4 regions of the Clostridium sp. Marseille-QA1073 genome follow, and region 3 is predicted to be linked to each of the others. Evidence: riboswitches for the same ligand, from Rfam matches in the RefSeq annotation. Region 3 holds a riboswitch; each other region holds the start of a gene.
What was found. A riboswitch is a leader RNA that binds a small molecule or an ion and turns the genes downstream of it on or off. The one in region 3 is predicted to bind cobalamin.

Region 1 (3,663 bases), on a different contig from region 3:
ATCTATAAATACCCATTGGAGTCTTATATACCTTATTATTTTTTACTGCATCAATTTTACTCCAATCCTGTCCTTCAATCTTATTTTCTAAAATATCTTCTGGTTTGAAATCAGAAAAATTACTTAAATAGATTATTTCTGGATTCCATTCAATTATTTGCTCCATGGTTACATTTACCCATTGGCCTGGAGTATCTTTAGATACATTATTTCCTCCAGACATTTCTATAAAGGCATTATTAGCGGATTTACTTCCTGCAACTTTAAGTTCTTCATCTCTTAAGTACAATACTCTTGGCTTTTTACTTTGTTCATATTTATCTTTTACTGAAACAAAATATTCTTCTGTTTCCTTATGATATTCTATTAATTTTAATGCTTGATCTTGTTTATCTAATACATCCCCTATAACTTTTATTCCATTTTGAAGATCTTTAAGAGTTCCATATTTTAATGTAATACCAGGTATCCCAATATTTTTTAGCTGTTCAATTTCAGCTTCTTGGTAATCCCATATTATCATAGCATCAGGATTAAGCTTTTTTGCTTCTTCCATATGTATTGTGAAATCATTATCTACAAAATTAGTGCTTGCATTTTTAAGCTCTGGAGCCATATCATTTAAAATAGATTTTTCATAAGATTTTTGCGCTGAAGGGTGCATTCCACTAATTCTTTCCCCATTGCCATCAACTGCATAAATTATAGAAGCCCATGGAATTGGTACTGCTGCAATAGATTTAACCTCCGAAGGCATTTTAACTTCTTTACCTGTAGTATCTACAATAGTCTTAGTTCCATCTGTTTTTTCTTTTTTTGTTTGCTTAGTGCTTTCCTTTTCAGTAGGCTCATTATTTTTATTATTTGAACATCCCCCTATAATAAAAATTGATGATAACAGTACTGACATAACTATTAATTTTAAACTTTTTGTTTTTTTATTCATAAAAATTCCTCCTAAACTCTATTAATTTTTTAAGTATTTTTTAAAATAGTTGAACCCTTTTTCCCCAATGTATTTATAATCAATATGAGAAAATTCTCTTCCACTAAACCCTAAATAAGGTAGTGGAATAAACTTCACTTTATTTTCATATGGAATAAAATTTTGAAAAATAGGATCAGCTATAATAATATCTCCACTACTTATTTCCTCTAAAAGTTTCTTTTCTTCTTCAAAAAATTTCACTTCGGAATATCTATTATTTATATAAAAATTCTCAGAATTTGTCCCCTTCTTTATTGTTGATAAGATAGATATATTCTTCATTGCAAAATCTTCTTTAAGACATTTCTTTATGTCTGAAGAAGAGACTATATATATTGCGTCTACATATTTTTCTCTCATTGGAACAGAAAACCCACCACAAACAACATCACCTAGTACATCATATATAATTACATCCCAAGACTTATGAAGGATATTAAGATGTTCAAGTTCTTCCACCATAGTTATTATGCCTCTCCCTGCACAACCAACTCCAGCTTCAGGACCACCTGCTTCAACACAAGAAATCCCATTAAAGCCTATCTTTATAATATCTTCTTCCGCGATATTGTTTCCTTTCTCCTGAAGACTTTTAATAACAGATGGTATCTTTTTGCCTATTAAATTTCTACTAGAATCGCTTTTAGGATCACAGCCTATAAAAAGAACTTTAAGTCCAATACTAGAAAAAGTCGCTGCAACATTTGATGCTATTGTAGATTTTCCTATACCACCTTTTCCATAAAAGATTTATTTTTATTCATTTAAATTCCTCCTATAGAATATCTTTTAAAAATTTCCATATAAAAAAACCTCTCAATTCAAAAATCAAGAGGTTTCACTATTACTTGTGTAAAATAAGAAATATCTAAAACACCCTCTATCACTCGTAGAGTTCCGGTGAAAAAATAGGCAGGTCTTCTGACTCAAGTATCATCATCTTTTCTACCTTCCCAGTTTCCCAGTGGTTTATTTGAAAAGACTACACTCTTACAGCGGCGGGACCGTGTGGGATTTTCACCCAACTTCCCTTTTAATTAATGCAAGCAATTATCTGCACTAAACCTATTTCTTTATTATTCAATTTTGTTACGCTATTCCAATTATACAATAATATAGCAGTTAACACAAGTAGACAAAAAACTACATAAATATATATTTTAAAATATTTTTAAAGGTTTAAATGTATTTTTTATTTTCTAATATGTTTAAAGCTCTAAGGGACGGTTCATTTTTATTCCTAAAATTAAAAGCTTAATTTAGAATATAATTATGAACCGTCCCTTAAAATATTGATTACTTTATATAGCTACTGGGAATTCTCTTTTCACATATAGATTCAAGTGGGCATCCTTCACAATTAGGTGACTTTTTACAGTAACATTTAGCATGTTCTACAATAAGACCATGAAACTCGTTATATATGTATAAATCCTTTGGTATACTCTCCTCAATTTTAACTCTTAACTCATCATAATTTTTAGGTATATCATATCCAATTCTATATAATATACGCTTAGTATAAGTATCTACAATAAAAAAAGGAATATTTAAAGCATAAGTTAAAATTGAGTCAGCAGTCTCCCTTCCAACTCCTTTAATTTCTAATAATTCATCACGTAGGACTTGTCCATCTGTACCCTCTGTATTTTTAATATCATATGAGTATTTTTTAAACCATGAAGTAAGGGCCTTTAGTCTAATCGCCTTTTGATTATAGTATCCACTAGGTCGTATAATTTCTCCAAGTTCTTTATTTGAAACGGTTTCTATAAATTCTGGTGATAAGTTATCTCCTAAATTAGCTATTGCTTTCTCAACATTAGTCCATGATGTATTTTGTGTAAGTATTGCTCCAACCATCATCTCAAAAGCTGTCTTTGCAGGCCACCAACTTCTTTTTCCATAAGCCGTTAATAGTAAATTATAGATTTGTATTAATCCTTTCATCACTTTGCCTCCAATAATAACAATCGTTCTTTAATATCTATTCCTCCAATATATCCATTAAGCTTACCATTACTACCTACAACACGATGGCATGGGATAAAAATTGGTATTGGATTACGGTTGCATGCAAGCCCAACTGCACGTGCAGCTTTAGGCTTACCAACCTTTTCTGCTAATTCCTTATAAGTAAAAGTTTTTCCATAAGGGATTTCACATATCAATTGCCATACTTCTTGCATAAATTCTGTTCCAACAGAAGCTAAAGGTAATGAAAAAGTTTTAAGCTTTCCAGAAAGATATTTATTAAGTTGATATGATGCTTCTTTTAATATTTCTGTCTCATAAATATCTACTTCTTGTGGTAACCTTTTATCTTTAAAGTATACACCACATATCTCTCCCTTCTTTTCCTCTATTCCAATTCTTCCTATATCTGTATTATAAAAAAATAAAGGCATTATCTTATACTCACCTCATTTATATTATTTCTTTTTCTATATTCCTTTGGTGTATGTCCAACTTGTTCTTTAAAATATTTGTAGAAATTGGACAAACTTTTAAATCCAACTTCATAAGCTATTTCAAGAATGTCTAAATTAGTTTGTAATAATAATTCCATAGACTTATTAATTCTTATTTTAAAAATATATTCATTTGGTGTTAGACTATAATATTGCTTAAATAATCTCCTAAAATAACTTTCACTTATACCAATTTCTTGAGAT
Region 2 (3,663 bases), on a different contig from region 3:
AGTTTCTATCTTTAAACTCTAACATTCCAACTTTTTCTAAACAATTTTCAGCAAGTTTTATGTCATTAGAATTACTATCTTCAAATAAGCTTTTATGTGCAAAACGACCTATTAACACCATGTCTATCACCTTAAAGTCAAATTCAGGTCTGTTTTCTTGAGCTACTACTGACATATTTTTAGCAATTTCTTTATTAGATAATTTTTTTAAATTTATATCATTTAAAAAAACTTCACCTTTATCTGGAGTAAAAACTCTATATATATTTTTAAGTAATGTCGATTTTCCACTACCATTTGGTCCTATAATTCCAACAAAATCACCTTTATTTATTTCTAGATTTATATTTTTTAATATATGCTTATATTGCAAATCTTTTACGCTTAATTTGATCATGTTAACCTCCAAAAGAATATTTACTCTTTTTTAATAGAAGTAAGAAGAATGGTGCGCCAATGAAAGCCGTAACAACACCTATAGGAAGTTCTTCAGGAGAACCAATTATTCTTGCAAATATATCAGACCATATTAAGAACAAAGATCCTAAAAGAATAGTTAGTGGAATAAGCTTTTTATGCACAGAACCAGCAATAGTCCTTGAAATATGAGGAATTACAAGACCAACAAAGCCTATTATTCCACTTAAAGATACCATAATTCCAGTTAATAGTGTACTTGTTACTATTATTATTTTTTTCAAAAGCTTAATGTTAACACCTAAAGTTATAGCTGCATCTTCACCAAGTAAAATTGCATCTAATGTTTTATGAATTACTAAAGCTATTATAGAAGAAACTACTAAAACTAAAAAAGCTAAAAGTAAGTCACCCCATTTAGCACCAGCAAGTGACCCAGTCATCCAAAATATTACAGAGTAGAGCTTTCTAACATCTTTGGCTTTAAACATAACAAAATTTGTTATAGCTGAGAATACGGATGCTACTGCTACCCCTGTTAACACTAATCCAGAAGAAGAAAACTTTCCCTGTCTACTTGAAATAACAAAGACAATTATTGAAGAAAGTAATGCTCCAATAAAAGCACCTAAATGTACAGATAAGATAGGTAATGCTAGTGTACTACCTAGTAAAATAGTTATTACAGCTCCAGTTGAAGCACCAGAAGATATTCCAAGTATATAAGGGTCAGCTAGAACATTTTTTGTTAATGCTTGCATCAATACACCAGATAAAGATAGGCCAGCACCAACAATTGCAGCAAGAAGTACTCTAGGAAGTCTTAATTGCCATACTATATTTTCTACAGAGTTAGACCAAGTTTTTGGAAAAAACTCTTTATTTGATATATTATTAATTATTATTTTACATAATTCAGTACCACTTATATTTACAGATCCTACATTAATAGCAATTATTATAGAAACTATTAAAAATAGAATTAAGGATATGTATATAAAGGGAAAGGTAAGTTTATTTTTTTTCATGTCAATAACTCTCCGTGTTAATTCTTAAAAGCTTCTGGATGGAATTTTTCAGCCATAGTTTTTATTGCATTAGAGTTCCTTACACCTGCAACAACATCTGAAAGTCCTAAAACAAAAATATTATTATTTTTTATTGCATCTATATCTTTTAGAGCTGCATTATTTTTTAAAAAGTTTATTTTTTCTTCTACGTTATCAGCAGCATTGTATTGCATGATAATTATGTATTCAGGATTTCTATTTACAACTTCTTCCCAAGTTACATTAGCCCATGGTTTTTCACCATCTTTAAATATATTGACACCACCAGCAAGTCTAATTAAATCTGTAGGTAAACCATTACAAGATGTAAATGGCGAATCTTCTCCAGAGTCATAAATAAAAGCTCTAACTGGTTCATTATCTTTAGGAACAGCAGATGAAATATCTTCAATTTCTTTTTTCATTTTTGATATAACATTACTTGCATTTTCTTTTACATTAAATATATTTCCTAGATTAGTAAAATCTTCATAAACAGTTTCCATTGTTGCATTAGGACTTTCACATTTTGGAACATAAATTTTTATTCTATTTTCTTTGCAAAATTCAGCATTAAAATTGTTTTCAGTAAAAGTAGACATCCACCCGGTTATAAAATCTGGTTCTACGCCAAGTAAAGTTTCCTTTGAAGGCATTAAGTCAGCTAACTCATTTAATTTAGAATGGGCGTCTTTATATTCTGGCAATACTTCATTATCTTGAAAGGAATATCCAGCTATAGAGTTTTCTAAACCTAAGGCAAGAAGCATCTCTGTTGTAAAACCACTTAAACTTACAGCTTTTTTAGGAGTTTCAGAGAAAACTTCATCTGTCTTTCTAGAAGGTAAGTCATTATTAATTGTAACTTGAGTATAGGCTTTAGTATCAGAGATTGATTCTACAGAATTTGAAGCATTATCTTCACTTGTGTTACCACATCCTCCTAACATAGTTGCAGTTAAAGAAACTGCTAAAATCAATGAACAAATTTTTTGTTTTTTCATCTTAAAAATCCTCCTTTATTTTTGAAAATGTAGCATATTATTTTATATATTTAAACAAAATATTTTGTTTATTAACTTTATGAAAGTATCAATAGAAAATTACTAAAGTTAAATTTCTTATTAATTTTTAAAATAAAAAAAGCATCTTAAGAATTAAGATACTAAAAAATACAATGCTAAAAAATAAATCTATTTCTAATATTTAAACTATAAATAAAATAAGACAATACCATATAGTTAAATTAGCAAACTTAAAATACCTTATCCTAGTAAGTGATTTTAAAACCTATATTGGCAGGTCTCCTGACTCAGATTCATCATAAGTTTTTACCTTCCCACAAAAAAATTGCAGTGGCATAACAAAAATTTACTCCTCAATACAGTGGCTGGACCGTAAGGGATTTTCACCCTTTTCCCTTTTAAGAAATACTTATATTTCACCAAAATAGTTAATATATTTAATTTTAAATAAAAATTTACAATTACTTCATCAGGATTATAACACAAAATTTTACAAAAAGAATATTTCAGAAAATTTAAACTATTATAAAACATATAATTTATTTGCCACAAGAAAAAGATATAAGTTAAATATATTGTATTAAGAGAGTAACAGTAGTATAGCAATATAAAGAATAAATGTAAATATTTTGATATAATTACTCTAAGGTGATATAAAAATAAGAAAGGAGAAGCCACTAACATAAAGGCATATACAGAGGTGAAATTATCTATAAAAGGATATTTTTAGTGGCAAAGTAATAATGATAACAAATATTTATTTAGTTAGACATGCTCATTCTAGTTACAACACTGATGAGTTAAATAGACCATTATCTCATAAAGGAACTATAGACAGAAATAAAATTACAGAAACACTTGCAAAAGAAAATATAGATTTAGTAATTTCTAGTCCGTATAAAAGAGCAATAGAAACTGTAGAAGTTGTAGCAAATTTGATAAATAAAAGTATAATTATAGACGAGGGCTTTAAAGAAAGGAAATTATGTGAATATCCTGTGGATAATTTTGAAGAAGCTATAGTAGAACTGTGGACAAATCCAAGTTTTTGTTTTGAAGGTGGAGAAAGTAATATAGAAGCACAAGCAAGGGGCGTTAATTCCTTAAATAATGTATTAGATAATTATAGCGGAAAAAATATAGCTATTGGAACTCATGGTAATATTATGGTG
Region 3 (3,663 bases):
ATCTAGTTTTAGCTATAAAATCTTTGTATTCAGGAGTAGCTTTAATCTCATCTAAAGATTTAGTTCCTTTGAAACCTTTATAGTTTTCATATAAGAATTTGTAGTCAGAATCAATATCAGCACCAACTAATTCGATGTTAACAGGCTTTCCTTCGTCGTTATTGCAGGTTTCTACAAAGTTGTCCTTTGGAATGTTTATTCTAATAGTGTTGCTAAATTCTTCAGGGGTCATTTTAAATTCAAGATTTTTTAACTGATATGCAAGTAACGCTTCTTCAACATCATTAATTATTGATGTGTTGTCCCAGTCAAATACAGCGTAAGGTTTTTTCTTTTCATCATAATCTTTGCTGTTTTTGCCGTATTTCTCTATAAGATCTGTTAAAGCAGCGTAATTTTCAGGAGCCCAGTTACCCTTTTCAAGTTTAACTTCATTTTTGTTATCAGTTTGTTCTACTTTAGTGTCATTTTTAGTTTCTTCTGTTTTAGCAGAATTTCCACATGCAACTAAAGAAAAAGACATAATGCATGCTAATGATAAGCCAAGAGTTTTTCTTTTAAAATTATTCATAGTTATCTCTCCTCATTTGTGATTTTAATTTTTAATAGAAATAGTTCAATATGCTAAATAAAACGTATTGTTAAAAATTATTAACAATGCTTAACATAATCTTTACAATTAACTTATATAACGAGCATCAAAAAATGTCAATATAAAATTGAATTTTATTATTCTTAAGTTAAAATTTTATATTTTATGGAAAAAATATGGAGATAAACTATGCACTAGGAGTTGCATCTTCTCATGAATCAGACAAGAGCATCCAAGAGTTATAAGAGATACTATGAAATAAAAAATTGATATAAATGAGCAGATTAAATTAGATGAGATTAAAATCACAATGATAGATGAGCATTCTCTTTTAATTGTTATAAGTCAAGCTGAAGAAATGCTAAATAATAAAGATGCTCTACTAAGATTCACAAGCTTATGTAGTGGGAGCATTATAAAAAATAATTAGTAGGAATGTGATATGGATTGTCATCACTTTTTAATACAATTTTTATTTGGTCATTAGGTGTCATATAATTGGGAGCACTGTGAATAAGTTTACAATTGGAACTGAATTATTCACTGAATTTCAATATTACGGTAGTTGTTATACTTTGGTGATTAATTTTTTGTTTCAACTTAGAAATTTTTCATATGAAATCTTTAATTTCTTATTTTTAGTCTGATCATATCTTAAAAAATGATAAATTTTCACTAAGGAGCATCTTAAATTATTTATATTCTCTGAAATAAAGACTTTAGATTCATTAAGAGATATGGAAGCTGCAATAAAAATGACGAAAAGTTACAAGAAATCGTTCAAGTAGTCTTTCATGCTGGTACATCTAGAAATGATAGCGAAAGAAATCCACAAATTTTCGTTGATATTTTCAATTTAACTATAGCTAAATTAATGAGATTGACTCCAAAAGTTTCAAAGGAAAATATTAAAGATTTAGGAAATATTAAAATACTTGATTCATCAATAGTGATAGCTTCACTTAAATTATTTCCATGGACAAATTACAAATCTGAAATTGATGGAATAAAATTTCATACTTTATTTTATTTGATTTAAAAAGTTCAGCTATGTTCAGAGCGTGGGCATAAAAATTTAGAAGTAAAAAATTATCACTTAGAAAATGAATTTGTCCGAATTGTGTTGTACATCACGATAGAGATATAAATATTAGTAAAAATCTACCGAAATTAGTAATTAGTGAGGTTGGAATGACCTTTTGAGTATGGGTAAACTTGTTCCAATAGGAATATTGACCATGAAGTTATCACTTCAATGGAATAAGTGGTAGTAGTTCATAAAGTTACATAACTTGACATAGAATTAATTTAAATCTATAATTTTATTTGTGATAGATTTAAATTCAAATTAAAGCAATATAAAAATTCAATAATAAGAATTTAGGTGCTTTTATAAGTGAAAAGGGAATGTGGTTAAATTCCACAGCAGCCCCCGCTACTGTAAATGATGACGAACCTTAAATATACCACTCTTTTAAAGGGGAAGGTTAAGGGGAGAATGAATCAAAAGCCAGGAGACCTGCCTAAATCTTAAGTAAAAGCTTTCGGAGGGAAAGTTCTATTAGTATGAGGGGACATTCTGCAGATTATTTATACAAATAGAGGTGAACTTAGAGAGTTTGCCTCTATTATTTTTTTATTTGAAAGGGAGTTTTAATATGGCAAAGATAATGGTGCAAGGAACAGCATCTTCCGTAGGCAAGAGTATATTAGTTACAGCACTATGTAGAATTTTTAAACAAGATGGATATAAGGTATGTCCATATAAATCACAAAATATGTCATTAAATTCATACATAACTTTAGATGGTAAAGAGATGGGACGTGCGCAAGTATTACAAGCTTATGCTTGTGGATTAGAGCCAGAAGCATACATGAATCCTATACTATTAAAACCAACTAGTGATAAGAAATGTCAAATAATTGTAAACGGAGAGGTTTACGGAAATAGCACAGCAATGGAATATCATAATATGAAATTAGAGTTTAGAGATATGCTAAAAACTCAATTTGAAGAGTTAGAAAATCAATTTGACATTATAGTTATGGAAGGTGCAGGTAGTCCAGCAGAAATAAATTTACGAGATAGAGATATAGTAAATATGGGGATGGCAGAACTTGTAGACGCGCCTGTAGTCCTAGTTGGAGATATTGATAAAGGTGGAGTTTTTGCTTCATTAGTAGGAACATTAATGCTTCTTACAGAAGAAGAAAGAGAAAGAATAAAGGGAACTATCATCAATAAATTTAGAGGTGATGTAGATATATTAAAGCCAGGTATTGACATGCTTGAAGATATATCTAAAAAACAGTGTATAGGAGTTGTACCACATTTTACATTAGCTCTAGAAGATGAGGATGGAGCTGTAGAATTAAATAAAAAGATAACAAATAAAATTGATATAGCTGTTATCAAGCTTCCTAGAATCTCAAATTTTACTGATGTAGATGCACTTAAAAATGAAGAAGATGTTTCAGTAAGATTTATAACTTCTGTAGAAGAATTTATAAATCCTGATTTATTAATTATACCAGGAAGTAAAAATACCATTGAAGATTTAAATGCACTTAAAACTTCTGGACTTTTTGATAAGATTAAAGAATATAGTAAAAATGGAGAAATAATAGGAATTTGTGGTGGATATCAAATGCTAGGTAAGAAAATCACAGATCCATATGGTGTAGAAACAGATCTATCAGAAATAGAAGGATTAGGACTGTTAGACATAGAGACAGTTTTTGAGCAGAAAAAGGTAACTACTAGAGTAGAAGCAGATTTAATTGATAATAAAGTCTTCAACACTGATAGAGATAAATTATCTGTATATGGTTATGAAATTCATATGGGGATTTGCAAATACGGTAAAAATGCCAATCCACTATTTAATATAAAAACTCAAAATACAAAAGAGGTAAATTATAATGATGGAGCCATTAATGAGTATGGCAATATAATGGGATCTTATATTCACGGAATTTTTGATAAAATAGATTTTAGAGAAGTTATAGTTAACAAGCTTAGAAGTAAAAAGGGCATAGAATTAAAAAAATCAAAACCATATGAAAGTTTA
Region 4 (3,663 bases), on a different contig from region 3:
ATTTATTGTTCATCCTTTATTTTAAATCTGCGCAATATTTTACATAATATTTACAATAATGGTGATATAATAAAACATATTCTATACTAAAAGGTGATGTAATGTGAATAATGTAAATTTAATGTTAAACAATGAAGACCTATCAGAAATGCTAAATGCCTTAGAAGATTTAAATGAAGTAGGTGATTATGAATATATCTTTAAAAAAAATGTTGTAAAATTTTCAGAAGAACTTAGTAAGGTGGTTGGTTGTAATGAAAAAAAACTTATGTTAACTGCACTAGAAACTTTATATGAACATATTTGCCCTAGTGACTTAATTTATTTATATTACAAAAGTAAAAAACTTAAAAAAAATAAAAGGTACAACTCAAAATACAAAATATCAGAAATAAATGAAGATGATATATACATATATAGTAAAGATACATACGGTAAAAATAATATTCTTTTAAAAGAAGCCTTAGAGTATAGTAATCTTAAAACAGAATTTTTATCAAATATGTCTCATGAACTTAGAACACCTCTTAATATTATATTTAGTTCTATTCAACTCTTTAAGGTATATCTTGATAATGAAGATAATTTAAAAAGTAAAGAAAAATTATATAATTATGTTAATATAATGAAACAAAACTGCTACAGGCTGTTAAGATTGATTAACAATCTCATCGATTCCACAAAAATTGACGCTGGGTTTTTATCTTTAAATATGCATGATCAAGACATAATTTGTATAATAATAAACATATGTAATTCTATTAAAGGTTATATAGAAAGTAAAGATTTAACCTTTACCTATCACAGTACAGTTACTAGTAAGATAATGAGTTGTGATGCGGAAAAAATAGAACAAGTAATTTTAAATTTATTATCTAATGCTGCCAAGTTTTCAAAGCCTCATGGTAAAATTCAGTTGAGCATCTCTGAAAATAATGGTAACTTAATCATTTCGGTAAAGGATAACGGTATAGGAATCCCTAAAGAAAAACAAAAGATAATCTTTAATAGGTTTAGACAAGTACAACCTCTTATGAACAGAAATCATGAAGGTAGCGGTATAGGCCTTTCCATTGTGAAGTCTCTAGTAGAAATGCATAATGGTGAAATCTCTGTTATAAGTGAAAAAAATGTAGGAAGTGAATTTATAGTGGAAATTCCTATATTACAAAATAAAAATTGTATTTATAGTGAAAATAAACAAATAAATTTTAATTCTATAGAAAAGATATATATGGAATTTTCTGATATATATAATTAATAGAGCATTTTAACTGATGAATTATCTTTATAATTAAATAAAAAAACCTTCTTGTAAATGATATTTAGTAAGTCCATTTAATTACAAGAAGGTTTTTTTACTCTTTTAATATGATGCTTAAATTTAAACAATACAATATTAAAATTAACAACTTTTGCACTCTTGGTTATTTAGTTTTATTAATAACTTATAAATATGTTCTCCTAATAGCATCATTGCTAGATAATTTCCTACCATATGGATTATATCGTAAGGTATTCCTCTTATCCAATAAGCAACAGCAAAACTAAGGTCATTTAATATTATATAAGGAAGGGCAAAAAGCATACCAAAGATTAAGCCGAAAACTCCTGAAAATATAGACCAAAGTAAAAAGTTTTCTTTATTTATCCTTGTAAATAATAATGTTAATATAACTAATAATGGCCAAACAAAAGCATAGCTAAACCACCATAATCCAATTCCGTAGATTAATCCTTCTATAAGAACAAATAATAGTGCTATAATTATAGCTTTTTTCCTAAATACAAGTGTATAAACAATTAAAAACATTGATACAAGTTCTATATTGGGTAAAAAGCTTAAAAACATTTTTGACACTGTGATTATTGAAGATAATAGCACTATTATAATTAACTCTCTAGTTTTATTCATACTATTTACCAGCCTGTTGTAAATATAAACTCAAATCTATCTCCATCCGCTATCGTAGTTTCGTCTATTCCTGCTGCCGCATCCACTCCGTTTATTGTAAGTTTCCACCACTCTTGTTTATTCTTATCTGCTAAAATTCCATCTACTTTATTTACATATCTTCCAAATTGTGATTTTTCTGCATCTATTACCTTCATCTCGTCTAATGCCTCTCCTAAAAATTCAGCATTTGTTGAATGTTTATGTTCTTTTTCGTATTTATCTTTTTCAGATTTAACAATTACTGTTATATTTTTATTTCCTTTAACGGTTTCAACTTTCGCAAATTTTCCATAAGCAAAATACCCTACAACAGCAATAAGTAAAATTAAAATAGTTGTTATAATTCTTTTATTGTTATTCTTCATAACTATATCCTCCTATATTTTCTATATAAATTAAACTGATATAAGCCCCTGACTAATTAATTTTTATTTAGCTATATTCAAAAATAACTGTTCAATATTCTTATATATTTTCTTTCAGATGTCTTAGCTGATTCCGTAATAGTTTCTATTCTGAAATAGAAACAACTTGTGTATTGCTCCTTTCTATATTTAAATTCTATGTATTACAAAATAAAAAACTCTCTTTCTTTAAAAGTAAAAGAAAAAGAGTAGCTTTCTGTAAAACTAAACCAACTCTTCCCTCCGAAGAAAAGCTTGTGAATATACTGTTTAATAAGTATCCTGGCTCTCGTTTCAATCTCCGAGCGTCTTCCCAGATAAACTCCAGTGACTATTGCTCTTTGTCCACGATTACAGTAGCGGGGGCTGCTATGGCTTAAAACCATATTCCTTATAAAACAGCACATATTAACTTAATTAAATTCTATCATATGAAAATTTAACTTTCAATAAATCTATTAAATAAGTCTACTCTTTATAAAAGAGATTAAATTTTTATATTGATAAGAATTATAATTTATCTTTTATTAATAGACTATTAAATTATATAATGATAGAAAAGATTAAATTAATCATTATATACAATATTCAATGTTATAATATTACTATTATAACAAAATTTTTTGTTAATTATTATTCATATTTTATCTTATTAAATATTTAAAATTGAGATATATTCTATAAATTTATCTCAAATACTTATAAGGGGAGTTTTACAATGAAAATTTACTCATGGAATGTAAATGGCCTTAGAGCCATATTAAAAAAAGATTTTATTCCTTGGATAACCGAGTCATCACCTGATATATTATGTATTCAAGAAACTAAGCTTCAAGAAAATAATTTAGATGAGAATATAACTAATATTGAAGACTACTATTCATATTTTTCCCATGGAATAAAAAAAGGCTATAGTGGAGTTGCAATTTATACTAAAACAAAACCAAAATCTATAAGAAATGGCATTGGTATTGAAAAATTTGATATAGAAGGACGTATATTAATTGCTGAATATGAAGACTTTACTCTTATGAATATCTATTTTCCTAATGGTCAATCATCTGAAGAAAGACTTAAATATAAAATGGAATTTTATGATTCTATATTAGATTTTTGTAATATGGAAGTATCAAAAGGTACTAATTTGATAATTTGTGGTGATTATAATACTGCTCATACTCCTATGGATATAAAAAATGCTAAAGCCAATGAAAAGACCTCTGGCTTTCTGCCAATAGAAAGAGCTTGGATAGACAAATTTATATCAAATGGATACATCGATACCTTTAGATATACAAATCC

Region 1: linked by a shared signal. The riboswitch ahead of ACY1IQ_RS02175 (nucleotide-binding protein) and the one ahead of ACY1IQ_RS17400 (cobyric acid synthase) in region 3 are both predicted to bind cobalamin.
Region 2: linked by a shared signal. The riboswitch ahead of ACY1IQ_RS12500 (ABC transporter substrate-binding protein) and the one ahead of ACY1IQ_RS17400 (cobyric acid synthase) in region 3 are both predicted to bind cobalamin.
Region 4: linked by a shared signal. The riboswitch ahead of ACY1IQ_RS06090 (DUF4430 domain-containing protein) and the one ahead of ACY1IQ_RS17400 (cobyric acid synthase) in region 3 are both predicted to bind cobalamin.

The regions. Positions count from the first base shown of each region.
Region 1 covers NZ_JBSVQM010000002.1:64,129-67,791, forward strand. Annotated here, with positions in the region: gene ACY1IQ_RS02170 (ABC transporter substrate-binding protein) at 1-946, opposite strand, end outside; gene ACY1IQ_RS02175 (nucleotide-binding protein) at 968-1,738, opposite strand; cobalamin riboswitch at 1,883-2,072, opposite strand; gene ACY1IQ_RS02180 (endonuclease) at 2,285-2,938, opposite strand; gene ACY1IQ_RS02185 (methylated-DNA--[protein]-cysteine S-methyltransferase) at 2,938-3,396, opposite strand; gene ACY1IQ_RS02190 (bifunctional transcriptional activator/DNA repair enzyme AdaA) at 3,396-3,663, opposite strand, start outside.
Region 2 covers NZ_JBSVQM010000012.1:131,500-135,162, reverse strand. Annotated here, with positions in the region: gene ACY1IQ_RS12510 (ABC transporter ATP-binding protein) at 1-397, opposite strand, end outside; gene ACY1IQ_RS12505 (FecCD family ABC transporter permease) at 399-1,445, opposite strand; gene ACY1IQ_RS12500 (ABC transporter substrate-binding protein) at 1,463-2,470, opposite strand; cobalamin riboswitch at 2,747-2,930, opposite strand; gene ACY1IQ_RS12495 (histidine phosphatase family protein) at 3,235-3,663, shown strand, end outside.
Region 3 covers NZ_JBSVQM010000024.1:19,098-22,760, reverse strand. Annotated here, with positions in the region: gene ACY1IQ_RS17410 (HAD family hydrolase) at 1-571, opposite strand, end outside; gene ACY1IQ_RS17405 (hypothetical protein) at 1,467-1,631, shown strand; cobalamin riboswitch at 1,958-2,133, shown strand; gene ACY1IQ_RS17400 (cobyric acid synthase) at 2,251-3,663, shown strand, end outside.
Region 4 covers NZ_JBSVQM010000005.1:84,876-88,538, forward strand. Annotated here, with positions in the region: gene ACY1IQ_RS06080 (sensor histidine kinase) at 104-1,261, shown strand; gene ACY1IQ_RS06085 (hypothetical protein) at 1,406-1,915, opposite strand; gene ACY1IQ_RS06090 (DUF4430 domain-containing protein) at 1,921-2,322, opposite strand; cobalamin riboswitch at 2,617-2,798, opposite strand; gene ACY1IQ_RS06095 (exodeoxyribonuclease III) at 3,080-3,663, shown strand, end outside.